One region of the Cellvibrio sp. KY-GH-1 genome, then DNA from elsewhere that is predicted to be linked to it. Evidence: predicted binding sites of a transcription regulator. Region 1 holds the regulator's gene; each other region holds the start of a gene.
The links. Region 1 encodes sigma-54, which starts transcription at its own class of promoters, with help from an activator protein. Its sites were predicted from a motif close to TGGCACANNNNTTGCNNT; they were not measured.
Positions count from the first base shown of each region.

Region 2: cynS (cyanase) is a predicted target of sigma-54. The motif match lies at 2,371-2,388, and genes of this name have one in related genera.
Region 3: flgF (flagellar basal-body rod protein FlgF) is a predicted target of sigma-54. The motif match lies at 2,292-2,309, and genes of this name have one in related genera.
Region 4: D0C16_RS11205 (pilin) is a predicted target of sigma-54. The motif match lies at 1,559-1,576, and genes of this name have one in related genera.

Region 1 covers NZ_CP031728.1:2,251,433-2,255,676, reverse strand. Annotated here, with positions in the region: gene rapZ (RNase adapter RapZ) at 1-407, opposite strand, end outside; gene ptsN (PTS IIA-like nitrogen regulatory protein PtsN) at 420-872, opposite strand; gene hpf (ribosome hibernation-promoting factor, HPF/YfiA family) at 922-1,212, opposite strand; gene D0C16_RS09755 (RNA polymerase factor sigma-54) at 1,319-2,989, opposite strand; gene lptB (LPS export ABC transporter ATP-binding protein) at 3,225-3,950, opposite strand; gene lptA (lipopolysaccharide transport periplasmic protein LptA) at 3,956-4,244, opposite strand, start outside.
Region 2 covers NZ_CP031728.1:3,933,051-3,937,294, forward strand. Annotated here, with positions in the region: gene D0C16_RS16650 (SDR family NAD(P)-dependent oxidoreductase) at 1-337, shown strand, start outside; gene D0C16_RS16655 (CAP domain-containing protein) at 390-1,685, opposite strand; gene cynS (cyanase) at 1,786-2,226, opposite strand; gene D0C16_RS16665 (sigma-54-dependent Fis family transcriptional regulator) at 2,556-4,103, shown strand.
Region 3 covers NZ_CP031728.1:1,138,409-1,142,652, forward strand. Annotated here, with positions in the region: gene flgH (flagellar basal body L-ring protein FlgH) at 1-619, opposite strand, end outside; gene flgG (flagellar basal-body rod protein FlgG) at 647-1,432, opposite strand; gene flgF (flagellar basal-body rod protein FlgF) at 1,478-2,221, opposite strand; gene D0C16_RS04780 (flagellar hook-basal body complex protein) at 2,523-4,244, opposite strand, start outside.
Region 4 covers NZ_CP031728.1:2,595,933-2,600,176, forward strand. Annotated here, with positions in the region: gene nadC (carboxylating nicotinate-nucleotide diphosphorylase) at 146-1,000, shown strand; gene D0C16_RS11205 (pilin) at 1,054-1,524, opposite strand; gene tfpZ (TfpX/TfpZ family type IV pilin accessory protein) at 1,760-2,449, opposite strand; gene D0C16_RS11215 (serine hydrolase) at 2,467-3,690, opposite strand; gene D0C16_RS11220 (phosphatase PAP2 family protein) at 3,863-4,244, opposite strand, start outside.

The DNA of each region.
Region 1 (4,244 bases):
TGGTCTGCAGTATCGCGAATGGGTTCCAGCAGATGCTGTTCGGCGGTGATGGCTTCTTCCAGGCTGGTGTGTTTGTCAGACAGCGGGTGTTTGCGACGCGTTTCGCTAAAGCGCTGAATCAATACGGCCGGTTGGGAGTCGAGAAACAGGGTGCGAAATGGCAGGTGCGCATCCTTCAGAGTGTTGATCATCTGCGGGAAAATCGCTAAATCTTGCCAGGCATTGCGTACATCTATGCCAATCGCAAACTTTTGCTTATCGTCCTTATGGATCTGGATTTGGGCAACCAACGCCGGGAGCAGGCTGACAGGCAGGTTATCAATGCAGTTAAAACCCACATCCTCGAGTACGTGGAGTGCGGTACTTTTTCCCGAGCCTGAAAGGCCGCTGACAATAACCAGATGCATAAGGCTGTGCCTCTAGAGTGCCGCGATAGCTGCCTGGTAGAGCGCTTGATCGCTCTCCGCCTTGCGCAGCCGCTGGCGGTATTCCGGATTATTCAATGCGCCTGCCAGAGTAGCCAGGGTTTGCAGATGCTCATCATGAGCATCTTCTGGCACCAGCATCGCAAAGAGAATATCCACTGGTTGTGAATCTATGGCGTCAAAATCGATTGGTTCTGCCAAGGTAATCAACGCGCCTACTGTACCGGTGCAATTTTCCACGCGGCAGTGGGGAATGGCGACACCGTGGCCAATTCCGGTAGAGCCCAGGCGCTCGCGCCCTATAAGGCGCCGAAAAAGTTCATCGGCATCAATTGCTGGAATATCTTGCGCAATGGCATTGGCCAGCAATTCCAGTGCACGTTTTTTGCTGCCGCCTTCTACGCCGCACAGGGTGCGGCTGGCGCTGATAAGTGATTCGATTTGCATAACTCAACTGATGCCTTGGCATCCTCGGTTGCGCGCTGAAATCATTCAATTAACGATGACTGCGCATTTTTTCTTTGTGTTTAATTAATTGACGATCCAGCTTGTCTGCCAGGGCATCAATCGCCGCGTAAAGATCTTCGTGGGTTGAATCGGCATGGATATCTTTGCCGCTTACATGAATGGTCGCTTCTGCTTTTTGAATCAGTTTGTCTACGGAGAGAATTACGTGTGTTGTAGTGATGCGGTCGTGATGATTGCTCAGGCGTTCAATTTTACTGGTGACATAATCTCTTAATGAGTCCGTGACTTCGAGGTGATGGCCACTGATATTTATTTGCATAGGTGCTTCCTCATAGTTTGGCTGGCCAAGGGTGCCAGTCGATCAATAAAATCAATGCAGTGTTTGTTCTGCATGCAACATCCCTATCCAGTTTCCTGTATAAAAATTAAATCGTTTTGCGCTCATTTGACGGTGGAATATTCAGCGATTCACGGTACTTGGCAATAGTGCGACGCGCCACCTGAATTCCTTGTTCAGCGAGTAGATCGGTAATTTTACTGTCACTTAACGGCTTTTTAGGATTCTCGGCATTTACCAGTTTTTTGATAATGGCGCGAATCGCTGTTGATGAACATTCGCCGCCGCTGTCGGTGCTTACATGGCTGGAGAAAAAATATTTCAGCTCGAAGATGCCTTGCGGAGTGTGCATATATTTTTGCGTGGTTACGCGCGAAATGGTGGACTCATGCATTTCCACAATTTCGGCAATATCGTGCAACACTAAGGGCTTCATTGCCTCTGGCCCGTAATCAAGGAACCCGCGTTGTTTCTCGACAATACAGCTGGCGACTTTTAACAGGGTTTCATTGCGGCTTTGCAGGCTTTTCAAAAACCAGCGCGCTTCCTGCAAATTATCTTTCAGAAACGTATTGTCGCTGCTGGAATCAGCACGTTTCACCATGGATGCATAATCGGCATTGATACGAAGACGCGGTGCAATTTCTGGATTCAGCTCAACTAACCAGCGACCATCGCGCTTTTCTACAAAGACATCGGGTACTACATATTCTGTATCGCCACTGGCAATCATATCGCCCGGGCGCGGATTCAAGCTTTGAATCAATGCGACCGCTTGGCTCAATTCAGCTTCTTTTAGTTTGGTGCGCCGCATTAACTGGCGATAGTCGCGGCTGCCAAGCACAGGTAAATATTGTTTTGCGATTAATTTGGCAGAGTCGAGAAAGGGTGTCTTGGGGTCGAACTGTTGTAGTTGCACCAATAAACATTCAGACAGATTTTGGCTGCACACTCCGCAAGGGTCGAATTGTTGCAGGCGGTGTTGAACAGCAACGACTTCATCCAGCTCGAGCTCTTCAAATTCATCGCGCATGCCTTCGAAAATTTCTTCGAGCGTGATTGAAAGCATGCCGCTGGGTTCTACTGCATCGATGATAGCCATCGCCAGGATACGGTCACGGTCAGACATCGGTGTAAGATTAAGTTGCCACATCAAGTGATCATACAAAGAATCAGTTGCTGCACGACGACTTTCAAAATCGTTGTCTTCATTATCGTAATTGCTCGAGCTGCTGGATGAAGATGCCTGATATACATCGTCCCAGCTAGTGTCTACTGGCAAGTCGCTGGGGATCGCTTCACTCCAGTCGCCATTGTCGGCACTAAAGTTTTCACCTTCGCCATATACATCGGCATCACCAAAAGATTCACTTTCACCAAAACTCTCACCATCGCCGAAGCTATCGCCATCGCTAAAGTTGTCGCCTTCGGAATAATTGCTGGTTTCCTGATAACTATCACTATTGGCGGTGTAATTTTCGGTACCGCTGAAATCGGTGGTGTCATCCCCGTTAGTGTCGGCGGCGATTTCCTGCTGGCGATTGTAGTCGGTAGCGTCCAGCTCACTGCCTTCGTAATCTGAAGTTTGGCTGGGGGAATCAAAACCTTCTTCCACTTCAAGCATTGGATTGGATTCGAGTGCTTCCTGGATTTCCTGTTGTAAATCCAGAGTGGAAAGCTGCAAGAGGCGGATAGCCTGTTGCAGCTGGGGAGTCATGGTCAGCTGTTGACCGAGTTTGAGCTGGAGCGATTGTTTCATTGTGAGGTAGACAAACCCTTATGGCGCAGAAGCGTTATCAAAGCGCAGGATGAAAACAACAGATAAGCGGAGTTTAGTCAGGGTTTGCGCCGCAAGCAACAACCGTAAGCAATCTCTATGCCTAATAAATAAATAATGTTACTTGTCAAGTTGTTTGTCACTAGGATCAGCTGGGTAAATAGGTAATACCCAACGGGTCTTTGAGTTGAATGGTGATGTGTCGGCGGTAATTTAATTAGAGGCGGAAGTTCTCGCCCAGATAGACTTCGCGTACCTTGCTATTACTCAGCACGGTATCGGCATCACCCTCGGCGATAATATGGCCTTCGCTGACAATATAGGCGGTTTCGCAGATATCCAGTGTTTCACGTACGTTGTGGTCGGTAATGAGAACGCCTATGCCGCGATCTTTCAGGTGGCGAACAATTTCTTTGATGTCGTTTACCGAAATAGGGTCAACGCCGGCAAAGGGTTCATCAAGTAGGATAAATTTGGGATCCGTTGCCAGGGCGCGAGCAATTTCAACCCGGCGGCGTTCACCGCCTGACAGGGCCATGCCCAAACTGTCACGGATATGGGTAATGTGGAATTCATTGAGCAATGACTCCAGTTTTTCCTTGCGTTGGGCGGCGTTCATATCCTGGCGAGTTTCAAGAATTGCCATGATGTTATCGGCTACGCTCAGTTTGCGGAAAATCGAGGCTTCTTGCGGCAAATAGCCAATGCCAGCGCGGGCGCGGCCATGAATTGGCAAGTTGGTGATATCGCGTTCGTCGATCAGTACGGTGCCATTATCGGCGGGCACCAAGCCGGCGATCATATAAAAACAGGTGGTTTTGCCGGCGCCGTTTGGCCCTAGTAGGCCGACAATGTGCCCGCTTTCCACGGTAATAGAAACATCAATAACCACTTTGCGTTTCTTGTAGCTTTTGGCGAGATGGCGAGCATGCAAACGGGACATAGGCATTAATTTTGTGAGCTGGTTGATGGAGCGGCAGCGCTACTGGTTTCAGTGGGTGCGCTGGCTGGCGCAGGTGCTTGCTCGTCGAGCTTTTTGATCTCAACGGCGTCACCTTTGGCACCTTTGGGTGGGATCACAATCTCAATCCGCTCGGCATTGCCATCGATACTGCTGTTGCCACCAGCGGCCTTCATAACCTCTTTCACCAGATCGTAGTCAATTCGGGGCCCTTTCATAACCGCGCCGTTTTGTTCAACGGAAGCGTCTTCAATCAGCAATAAGCGCTGATTGTCA
Region 2 (4,244 bases), 1.7 Mb from region 1:
TATAAGTTCTATTGCCGGTATCGCCAATATGCCATTGCTTGGCCCCTACTCTGCAGCAAAAGCTGCGCTTCACTCTTTTACCCAGGGTTTGCGCGCCGAGCTTCAGCGCGAGGAAATTTTCGTGCAGGGAGTTTATCCAGGGCCAGTGGCAACACGTTTGTCAGAAGGTTATGACCTACCCAAACCGCAACCAGCGGAGGTCGCTGAAATTATTTTGGATAGTTTGGAACAAAAAATCGAAGATGTATTTCCCGATGCCCTGTCCCAACACTGGTATCAAACCTTTAAAACGGAACCCAAGCAGTTGGAGCGCGAATACGCTGCCTGGCTTGGATAAGAGTGCTTCACCCTCAACAGGGATGTTGAGTTTTTAAAATTTCATGGAGCTTCTAGGGCGCATTCACGTTCAAATTATTGCCCGTTTTAATCACATCCAATTTACGATTTTTTCCCGATACCTGTACCGAATAAAAAACCGGTGCGCCCAAGGCATTGCCGGTAATACTTAATTCGTAATTGCCATTGGGGAGCGGGATTGAATAGGCACCAGTGTTGTAAACGGGGTAGGATTTGCTATTGGTGGTGATGGTAATTCCATTCAGGCCTTCACCCACATCGTAAAATTCATTGTTATTTTTATCCTCATAAATCACACCCGTTAAAAAATAGCTGGAGCCCGATTTTGCAAAATTCTGGGTGAGCATGGAGGATAAATAATTGCGGTCATCACTCATGAAATAGCCTTGTTGTTGCCCAACGCCCAATTCGCGATAATTCTCGTTAAGAATATTCACGCGATGACCCGGCGATTTAAATAATCCCTCATGTTGCGAAACGGCATAACTCGTTAAATTAATACTGTTGCCAGTAGTACCACCCCAGGCAATATTTTCACCGCTCATCCAACTGCCGGTAAATTGATAACCCACCGCCTGCATACGCTCGTGCGGTGTGGAATTATTGACACCGGTGTGCGAAAACACATCCGCATCCAGCATCCATTGCGAATGCAAACGCGCCGATTCGATTAACAATAGATTATGAGTGAGCGGCTGTTTAGGTGTATCGGTAATTTGTGTTCCGGTAATGCCATCATTTAAACCAATACCTAAACGCGCGGCTTCAGCGCCAGGGTTAGCACGCGCACGATTTATTAATTCAACCACTAATACTTCTTGCGCGGTTGGCTGTTTGGCAAGGTCAATCGACCCTGGAGTGGCACTGACTTCGCCACTTGCAGTACTTTCGCGATCCGCTTGGATCGCAGTAACCACAAAATAATAGGTTTCGCCATTGCGCAAATTATTAATCACAGTCGGTGAAGTTACGTTATCCACGCGGGTACCATCATCAAAGCTGGCAATATTGTTAATTAAAATATTGGCTTCGGACGCGTAGTAGATACGATAACCAGTTGCTCCGGACACCGGATTCCAAGTCATAGTCACTGAAGCATTGCTTGCAATTGCCGTCAGGTTTTGCGGGGCAGCCAGTGTTCCGCTAGATGAATTGGCTAGTGAACTTAACGAACTGGCCGACGAACTTGTTGCTGTTGAGCTGGAGGCGGGTGAACTGGTGCCCGGTGATGGATTCGAATTGCCACCACCGGATCCACCACCACAAGCGGCTAAGGTCGATACAATAAAAACAACTAATAATTGTTGCGGAAATAAATTTCTACTCATAGCTGCAGTACCCAATCTCGCTAGTTGTAAAAATACTAACAAGATTGGCGGTTTTTATCCGAGACCCTAACCACACCTAAGGTGTGACGGGTTGTTTGCATCACCAAGCTTTGTAAGGTAAAAACTTGCCATTTAAATTGATAATTACCCGATCGCCTTTGGGATTTTCTTCTTTGCCAATCTCCATCGAAAAATCGATGGCACTCATAATGCCATCGCCAAATTTCTCGTGGATGATTTCTTTGATCGTCGGCCCGTATACACCGATCATTTCATAAAGGCGGTAAATTAACGGATCTTGCGGGATGCTGTGTTCCCAACTTTTACTGGGACATTGCATTAACGCCAGTTTCGCCGCTTCGGGCAAATCAAATAATTTACACAGTGCTTCTGCTTTATCAGCTGGAGCGCTGTTCATACCCAAACATACCGACGTCGTCCACACTGGCGACATACCAATGCTGGCAGCAATGCCTTCCCAGCTCAAATTCAGTTTTTGTTTGGCCAGCACAATTGCTTCTACAACGTCTTGTTTTTTCATCGCTACTTTTTCCATCAAAATTACCTCTGGGTGATTGCCTGTTTGCTGTGCACCGGCTTTTGGGAATGGTCTTGATTAAGGCAGATTTAATCCGTTGCTCAATTGAATGGTCGGCCTTGTCTACTCACGCGCATCACAGCCATTATTGCGATAGTCATGCCAATATCCCCTTATCAGTTTAAGTGACTGATTCATCGAGATTTTTTATTTTTAATCGCAGAACCTACTACAACGATTTTTCGTGACCACCGAAATATCGTGATGGTTTGGCACGATTTTTCGTTGGCATTGGGTAATTCCTTTTATTGCAATTGAATGAGGCCAGTTCTGTGACCGAAACCTACCCACACCTTTGCCAGGCAAACCATGAACATCTGGCGATTCCCGCCATTACTCATATCTTTCAGGCATTTGCACAACAAAATCAGTTGCTACTAAACGCAGCTGGCGAAGGCATCTACGGTGTTGACACTGAAGGGCGCGCGACTTTCGTAAATCCAGCGGCAGAGCGTATTTTGGGTTGGAAGGCTGATGAGTTACTCGGAAAAAATATCCACGTAGCGATTCACCACAGCCACACAGATGGCTCGGATTATTGTGTGCAGGATTGCCCGATCTTTGCGGCCTTTCGCGATGGGACCGTGCGACGGGTAGACGATGAAGTGTTCTGGTGCCGCGATGGTCATGCGGTACCGGTGGAATACACCAGTACACCTGTATATGAACACAACACTCTGGTGGGTGCAGTAGTTATTTTTCGCGATGTTTCCGAACGAAAAAGTGCAGAAGCCAAATTGCATAACACCATGGAAGAATTGCGCGCGGCGCTGGAAGAGGTAAAGCAACTTAAACACAAACTCGAATTGGAGAATGCCTATTTACAACAAGAGATCAGCGAAGGGTTTAACTCGCACCATATCATCGGATGCAGCCCCGCAGTGCAACAAATGAATTATCAAATACAGTTAGTCGCACCTACAGTTGCGACTGTATTTATTACCGGTGAATCGGGAACCGGGAAGGAATTGATTGCACGAGCTATTCATCGCGCCAGCGATCGCAACCAACGTCCGTTGATTCGCGTTAATTGCGCAGCAATTCCTCCAGAATTATTTGAGAGTGAATTTTTTGGCCATGTACGGGGCGCATTTTCTGGCGCGGTAAGTACGCGCATGGGCCGTTTTGAAGTCGCTGATGGAGGTACTTTATTTTTAGATGAAATCGGTGAATTGCCATTAACATTGCAAGGAAAATTATTGCGTGTATTGCAAGACGGCGAATTTGAACGCGTGGGTGAATCCATTACGCGCAAAGTTGATGTACGGGTGATTACTGCTAGCAATCGCGATTTAAAACAACGGGTCGCGCAGGGTTTATTTCGCGAGGATTTATATTTTCGATTAAATGTATTTCCAATTCGCTCCGCTCCGTTGCGCGAGCGGCTGCAAGATATCCCTTTGTTGGTCACGCATTTTTTGCAAGCAACTTGCCAACGCTTCCATAAACCCGAATTGAAAATTTCGCTCGCACAGATACAACGTTTGCAGGAATACGATTGGCCGGGCAATATCCGTGAACTGGAAAATCGTATCGAACGGCAAGTGATTTTAAGTCAGGGCGATAAACTTAATCTGGTTGAATTTCCAACAAGGGTTAACTCAACGGTAGATGTTCCTATTATTGACGAAAAATACTTCACCGAAACGCATGTTAAACAATTGCAGATTCGCACAACTCTGGAAGCATTACGTAAATGCAATGGCAAAATCTATGGTGTGGATGGAGCAGCCTGTTTGCTCGGTATCAAGCCTACTACTCTCTCTTCACGTATAAAGAAATGGGGACTTAATAAGTTCATGTTTGTAACGCCTGGCTGATTGCTATTTGTTTCCTGATGGATTCTTGAGTGGAGTTTCAGTGCGGAATAGTTTGCTTAAAATGGGTACTTGGTTGCGTTAGACTCATATTATTACGCAAAAAAAAAGGGGCTTGATTGCCCCTTTTTCGTTAATTGCACA
Region 3 (4,244 bases), 1.1 Mb from region 1:
CACTGTAGGAAATTTTGGCGTTCGCTAAACGCGTAGAAACGATAGTATTGTCTGGCGCAATATCTTCCGGGCGCACAATGCCACTGATGCGAATAAATTCATCGCCGCGATTCAAGGTAATCCACTTTTCACCACGCACAATTAAATTTCCGTTGGGCAGAATTTCTGCCACTGTCACGGTTATATTGCCTTGCAAACTATTGCTCTGGTCTGCATCCGCACTGCCGTCAAAGGTGCGATCCTGTTCCATCGTCGTGGTTAATTCGTTGCCCTTAATGGTGGGATTTACCCCCAACAACGGCCCTGCATTAAAATTCACACCGCTCTTTTTCCCGGTAGTTACGCCAGAGGATTTTCTGGACACAGTGCGTTCACTCAGGGTTACGGTAATGACATCACCGACGAAATGCGCTTTGCGATCATCAAATAGATTCATACCGTACGCATCCTGATACAAAGAACCTTCCGTGCGCTGTGGAACTGGCATATTGGCAGCGATAGTCGGTGCATACGCAGGATCATCCGCCATAGGTTTTCTGTTAGCACAGCCACTCAGCACAACAATCGCCGCAACCAGGCTGATAAGTTGAACGCTTGAGAAAGAAAATTGCAGGTTCATGATGCGGCACTCAAGGTAAAAACGTGATTAAAGATTCTGCGTGATAAACTGCAGCATTTGGTCTGCCGTTGAAACCACTTTGGAATTCATTTCATACGCGCGCTGGGTAGTAATCATGTTCACCATTTCTTCCACGATATCCACGTTGGAATTTTCCAACATCCCTTGCTTAATAACACCCATACCATTCTCACCGGGTGTACCTTGCACCGGGTTGCCACTGGCTACCGTTTCTACAAACAAGTTCCCGCCAATTGGTTGCAAACCTGAGTGGTTAACAAAATCCACCATGGTAATGGTCCCCAATTGTTGCGGGTCCACTTGTCCATTTGTGTAACCATTCACAGTTCCATCAGTGCCAATCGTGACTTTGTTGGTGCCCTCAGGAATTACGATGGCGGGTTCCAGCAATAAACCATCGGCATTCACCACTTGCCCTTCACCATTAATTTGCAATTGGCCATTACGCGAATAAACGATGCTGCCATCCGGTTGCAGAAATTGCAGAAAACCGTGGCCATCAATCGCAATATCGAGCGACTGATCGGTGACTTGTAAATTACCCTGGGTAAACTCTTTCTGCGTTGCAACAACACGCACACCCGCACCCAATTGCAAACCGGACGGCAATTCGGTGTCTTGCGTTTGCTGTGCGCCTGGCTGACGCTGGTTTTGATACAGCAGATCCTCAAAAATAGCGCGGTCGCGCTTGTAACCAATCGTGCTGGTATTTGCCAGGTTATTGGAGATGGTAGTGAGCTGACGATCCTGTGCTGATAATCCGGTTTTACTGACATAGAGTGCGGCGTGCATGATCTATTCCTCAGGTTAAATGCATTAACAAAACGCATTAAAAAATTACGACATTTGCAATAACTGCGCTGACGCTGCTGAGTTTTCTTCAGCCGTCTTCATTACTTTTACTTGCATTTCATATTGGCGAGAGAGACTCAAAATTTGCGTGAATTCTTCCACAGCGTTGACATTGCTCCCCTCGTACATGCCGCTGCGAATAACGACTTCAGGTGCAACCGCTGCATTCAAACCATCGCGCTGACGAAATAAACCGTCATCGCCTTTTTCAATGGTTTTGATATCGGGATTCACTAATTTCAATTGGCCAACCTGCACCATGGCTTCCGGCCCCTGGCCCAACCCCACAATCGAGATAGTGCCATCAGAGCCAATTTGAACCTTTTCATTTTCGGGAATATTGATGGGGCCACCCGCGCCCAGCACAGGCAAGCCATTGGAAGTGCGTAACATGCCGTTCGCATCAACAGCGAGATTGCCAAAGCGGGTGTAAGCTTCTGAACCGTCCGGCGCTTGCACCGCGATAAAGCCGTTACCCTGAATGGCGACATCCAACGAATTATTAGTTGTGATCATCGGGCCGGACTCAAAATTTGAACGCGGTGATTCAGTCAATGCATAGGCGCGAGTGGGCTGACCTTCCCCGTAATACACACCCATACTGCGCGATTGTTCAAAGTCAGCACGAAAACCTGTGGTACTGAGGTTCGCCAAATTGTTGGCGCGATTAGCCTGGGCCAACATATTGTTCTTGGCACCGCTCATGGCAATAAACAGGGCTCTGTCCACGATTTTTACTCCGGTTTCCAGCACTAACTACTAGCGCTAGTTTTTTGGCGAATTTGCCGTTACCGGAAGTTCTGCAAGAGCGGTGCCAATCTGTGGATGTGATTTAATATATTGAAAATTAAAGATTTTTTCCGCTTACGTAGGGGCGCAATTTATTGCGCCCTGATGATTAACCAAATCATCGAATAGAAAGCGGCAAAGAGCTTCCGCTCTTTGCCGCTGTGTGAATGTAATTTTAATCTGTAGGGGCGCAATTTATTGCTCCCTTTTTATTGCGTCCGCATGCATTACCGGCCAGCTATTACCTCAAATTGATAATGGTTTGTGTTGTCGCATTGGCGGTTTCAATGGTTTTCGCATTCGCTTGATAGTTGCGCTGGGCGATAATCAAATTCACCAATTGCTCGGACAAATCTACGTTGGATTCTTCTATTGCACCCGCTGTTATGTTACCCAGTTGTGCGGAACCGGGAGCACCAATAATTGCTTCACCCGTTTCAAAGGTTTGTGCCCACATGGTATCGCCTACCGGTTTCAGGCCGTCAACACTGCTGAAGTTGGCCAACGCCACCTGCCCCAGAACCTGAGCTTCACCGTTGGTGAAACGCGCAAACACGATACCGGTATTGCTGATATCCAAACCAGCGAGGCGGCCAGTGGCGTAACCATTTTGATCTAACTGCTCAACGGCGAAGTCACCTTTAAACTGTGTACTGCCCGCCAAATCAATTAAAAAGTTGGAACTGGCCGGCGGCTCAGCAACGGGAACTGTACCGCCTTGCAATACATTGAGTGGGCCTAGCGCACCGATTGGGTCGCCATCTTCACCCAGTGGCGTCCAGTTGGAAATCAGCATTGAGTCAGTGGTGAATGGATCAATAGTACCGTCCGAATTGAAATGAATATTGAATGACGCCATGGTTGGCTCAGTATTCTGTGGCGATGGCAATGATGGATCCGGATCACCTACATTCTGACCATCAATTTGTACGTACATAATCCAATGATTAGGTGATGTCAGTGGATCTGCAGGGTCATATTCTTGCTTAACGAAAAAGTGACGCATGGAATGCGCATTACCCAAACTGTCGTAAATCGTCGTAGTGGTTGCATGGTTATAGGTTTTTTGATCGATAGGGTTAAACGCATTAATCGGAACAGGCGTAAAAAAGTTGGGCACATTAATCGAACCGAACATACTGCCGCCATATACAGGAACTGTGGGAGCACTACTTGCAATCGAATAGCCTTCTTGCATAGTAACTGTCACAGCACCACCTATTTTAATTGCATCGGTTGTGTTGTTTACGATTTGCGATGTCCCCTGATTACCTTGTACTTCAGCAACGCCGCCGGCAGTGTCAAAGGTAAATTCCAAATCTTTACCACTGGCAGATACGATTTCCAGGTTGCCGTCTGAATCCAGCGTCGCACTAATCCCCAACAACGTCGATGAACTTAACGCGTTGATCTCATCGCGCATTGCAGTCATGTCTGGAGCACCGGTAGAGGTCAAGTTAACGCCATTCAAACGGAAAGAACCGTTATTGGTAAACACTTTGGGAGGCACAGCCAACGCATCGGACGCATACAAAACTGCCGTGGTGCGCGCGGTCGCCGAAACGCCCGCAAGTTTATTGAGTTCAGACGCAGTTTCGTCTGCACTTGCGCCGTATTTACTGATATAGGGCACATCTTTTCCATTAGGCCCGCGAATGACTAACGTATGCGATCCATAGTTGTTGGTCACCTCTGGAATTCCCGCATCGTGTGCCGTTGCATGTGGAGTACCCGCGGCAGTGCTCACGGTAGTTACTGCAGTCGTCAATGCGTTTGGATCAGAGTTGGGAGCATCAATTGTCACAGTAACCGTGGACGGTGTGCCTGTTGCCAAATCGCGGAATTTTAATTCATTAGTGGTATTGTCCGCATAGGCTTCCACGTTGACCGGGCTGGCGGAATCAAAGTTCGCGGAGTTAATTAAGGTCGCCAGCGCCGATAAAGATGTTGCAGAACCAGTATT
Region 4 (4,244 bases), 340 kb from region 1:
GACAGGATCGAGAGGCATATCACAAACAGTTATAACCACTAGGCCTGTTTTGCTGTTTTTAAGTATATTTAGTAATTAAAGGCTGAAAAACGCGCCATTTAGCCCCCTTTTATCAAATAATCTGTTTAATTATTCGACACTTTCTATGAATATTTTTTATAGCAAAAATCTACCCACATTACGCGAAGATATAACCAAAACCGTTGCAATGGCACTCGAGGAGGACATAGGTGCAGGCGATATTACTGCCCAATTAATTGCCGCCGACGCACAAGCTGAAGCCCGAATCATTACTCGAGACGACTGTGTTTTTTGTGGTAAAGCCTGGGTTGAAGAAGTTTTCAGCCAGCTAGATCCCACAGTTGAAATCAACTGGTTCGTGGAAGACGGAGCACAGGTAGCAGCAAACAGCTTGCTATTTAGCTTAAAAGGCAACGCGCGCAGCTTATTAACTGGCGAGCGCCCTGCCCTTAATTTTGTACAAACACTCTCAGGTACTGCCACCATCAGCCGCCAATATGCTCAGCGTGTTTCGCATACCCAAGTAAAACTGCTGGACACGCGAAAAACCATTCCGGGACTGCGGACTGCGCAAAAATATGCCGTTGCTTGTGGCGGTTGCCATAACCATCGCATTGGCCTCTACGATGCCTTTTTGATTAAAGAAAACCATATTGCTGCTTGTGGTGGAATAGTCCAAGCAGTTGCGAGGGCAAATCAGATTGCGCCGGGAAAACCGATAGAAGTCGAGGTAGAAACATTTGATGAGTTGGAGCAGGCATTATCTGCTAAAGCGGATATTATTATGCTTGATAATTTTTCTATTGAAGATATGAAAAAAGCAGTGGAAATTACAGCTAAGCGCGCAAAACTCGAGGCATCCGGAAATATCAATGAAGCCACCCTGATTCCTACGGCAGAAACCGGGGTGGATTTTATTTCGATTGGAGCGCTCACGAAACATTGCAGGGCGGTGGATTTGTCGATGAGATTGACTTGATTTCCACGCAACTGCATGCTCACCGGAAATGGATTAAGCAGTTCCCGTTTCGGCTAGAGGTCACAGCCTTTAGGGCGATAAGGAGCGTCGAGTGTGGTAGCGCAGCTCCATGAACCTTCCGCAGTCCTCGTCCATGTCAAAGTTCTAGTAGATAGCGCCGGTACTGCACTCACACCGAAGGTTGCAACAATTGTCACCTCGCCTCCCACAGCGATCGCGACTTGCGGAACACCTTGTCCCGCAGGCAAAACCGCGCCCGTTTGCGAGGCGCCATCGATCAGACTAGAACCAACCGCGCCAGGATCACACTCTCCATCAGCGCCCCCGATTACAACTAAACCTTGGTTCAAACAACTTTCTACCAATGCCCTCAAACTACTGGCTTCGGACATCACTCTGGATGCTTGGGATTTGGCAACGTAAACCTGATAAGAGGGGAGCGCAACAGCTGCAAGAATTCCAATGATTGCTACTACAATCATCAATTCGATTAGCGTAAAACCATGTGAATTGTATCTTTTCATCTTAGAGTCCAAAAAAGGCCGTTGCTATCCCTGGTCAGCAAGTTTCAAGCCAGCTTAAAAAAACAAAAAAATACGCAGTAAAAATCGAGGTTCCAAGAAAATTGGAACAAAAAGAAACTCCAGTTATGGCGTAGAGTTATATTTCATTTTACTCGGTTGACGCAAAACGTCACAAAGTGAAAGAAGACGGTAGCGAAAAACTGAGTGGCTAATGCTGCACAAAAAATCTCATGAGCTACCATGGAGCCAGTTCCACTATCGCAATTAACTTTTCTTGCGTTTTGCTCACCAAAACAACCAACGACTTGTTTTTAGCTGCCATAGGAATATAACTGTCAGATTCTGGATATTGCAGCAATATCGACTCCACCTTCGCTTTGTCATTAAAACGATTAAGAATTTCAATAGGAAGCGCATTTGAGAATGCGTTATGTGACCGCTCGTTAAAAGGGACCAAAGAATTCTGGCTGTAAGCAGCGTCAGCCCCTTGATCTGTCGCCTTATCTGACACCGCCCCCCAGCTAGGCCCACTAAATGATAACGAAAAATCCTTGCTAGTATTTTCCCCGCGCACTACAGCTTCATACGCCTGAACGGCCACAAAATGTTTATTGCTGTATACCAACCACACCGGACGCCCTTGTGCCACGATGTATAAGCCATACCCAAGAGCGATCGCCTGCAATATTCCAATAATTGCCAAATCCATTTTTAGCGTTCGCTTACCTGGTTTTGCCACCAATAACGTCAGCAATGGTCCAACTATTACATCAACACCCAGCAACAACATAAATATGCCAGTAACTCCCAAACCTACATCGAGTGGCGATGGATACCAAACTCCGAACACACAATACAATGACGCTAGCGCGACAAAAAAAGAAAGTAGCAAGTGCGCTGCGAAGTAACGCAATCTAAATCGCATAAATTATCTCAATATGATTAGTTTTCAGGTAATGCACTCAACAAGGGTAGAACACCCTGCATCGTGTAATGAATATTTAGCTGTTTATAAATCCACACAATCCATTCGTTAGAGGGACTGCCCTGAAGTTTATCGGCGCCACTTCGCAACAAAACAGTCACACCACCATAGCTATCAACTACGGCAATAGAAGAAGATCCGGGCAAGTACCCTTCGTGGTAATAAAGTGCCATTCCATTTTTTTCAGGCTGATACTGAAACACTCCGTTAAAGACACAGCGGCTATTGCTGATAAAGCTGCAAGGTTGCGCGGGCGAAGGCGGCACAAAAGGAAAAGAGGAATGATGTTTGATATCCCATAACAATCCAGCCAAGGCCGCTGCAGAGCCCGTTAATCCCGCTAACGAGGAAAGTGAGTCAAAATCAAAAAGTCCCAAGTAAGTTTCGTTGTACCATTCCTCGTAGCGATAATCATACCTGACTTCATCTTGATCAAAGTGGTCACCGGCAAATTTGATATCACGCGCCGCCAATGTAAACACACGCTCGACATAACTTCGATACGGCTCACCGGTCACGCGGCGAATCACTTCACCTAAAAGACAATAACCTTCGTTTGAGTAAACTTGCTTTTGACCGGGAGCAAAACCGAGCGTAAGTGTTTTCAATCTATCCAGGCTCTTCGGGCACCAAGGCCTGCTTTGCCTTAGAAACATTGGATCTCCATTAAGACTCAAGCGATTAAAACCAGCTTGATGGTTGAGCAAGTGGGCAATGCTAATTTGACGAACCCTTACGTCTTTAAACTCGGTAAGTTCCGGAAGAAAGCTAACCAGTTTGTCGTCAAGACTAATTAAGCCTTGTGATTTGAGTCGCATGATTGCGGCCGATGTTATTAGCTTTGTGGTACTGGCATACCGATATCGATGACCGTCCCGAATTGGCTCGCCAAACATTTTATCCTTAAAGCCAAGGTTGCAGGTTTCCAAATGTTTCTCCGGCGACAAAAACACCGCCTGCACAGAATAAGCTCCGCGCTCCTGAACCGCATACTCAGGAAGAGTTTTCAGCCAAGAGAATTCAGTCGAACATCCTTGCGCAAAAGTATTAACTACAAAGGCCTCGTAGGGTTGAAACCAGCGCGCCACCTTATAGGGATAAGTATCAATCTGGAAATAAAGCCAAAAAGACACCGCAACTACCACCGTAGTAACGAAATACTTAACGGCTTTCGCTTTCACTAACCTCACAGCGGTTACCCCCCTTTAAAGATCGCCCCCTTCTCACGGCTGCGCCTAAAAAAAGCGATACCGATGACACAAAAAAAAATCACCTATACCTGGATTACATATGCCGCTTAACGGCAACCAAACCCATCCCTACATAGAGCAAACAAATAATTGAGGACTGACTTTAGACTGTTTTAAATTGTCGCAGCGAAAATTTGCTAGCCAAAATACCTAACAAAACACCTACTGGAATATCAATAAAATAGTGCCACCCTAAAGCCATGCTATCTATAAAGAAAACACACCAGCTCAATACAAATAAAACCCTAAAGAAAACACTTAACGACATTGAATAAATTAAAAACACTGTAGCATGTGCAAGATGCAAACTAGGCATAGCTGCCAATCCAGAAACAAAAAATCCTTCTGGGATTACTCCGGTATTTTTTATCTGATTATAGGTATCGAGCATCTCTGCCTGCTGGAGATTAACCTCAAAATAATAACTATTAAAATAAACGAAAGGCCCAGCTGCCGGAATCACCCAATAAAGGACGCCGCCAACC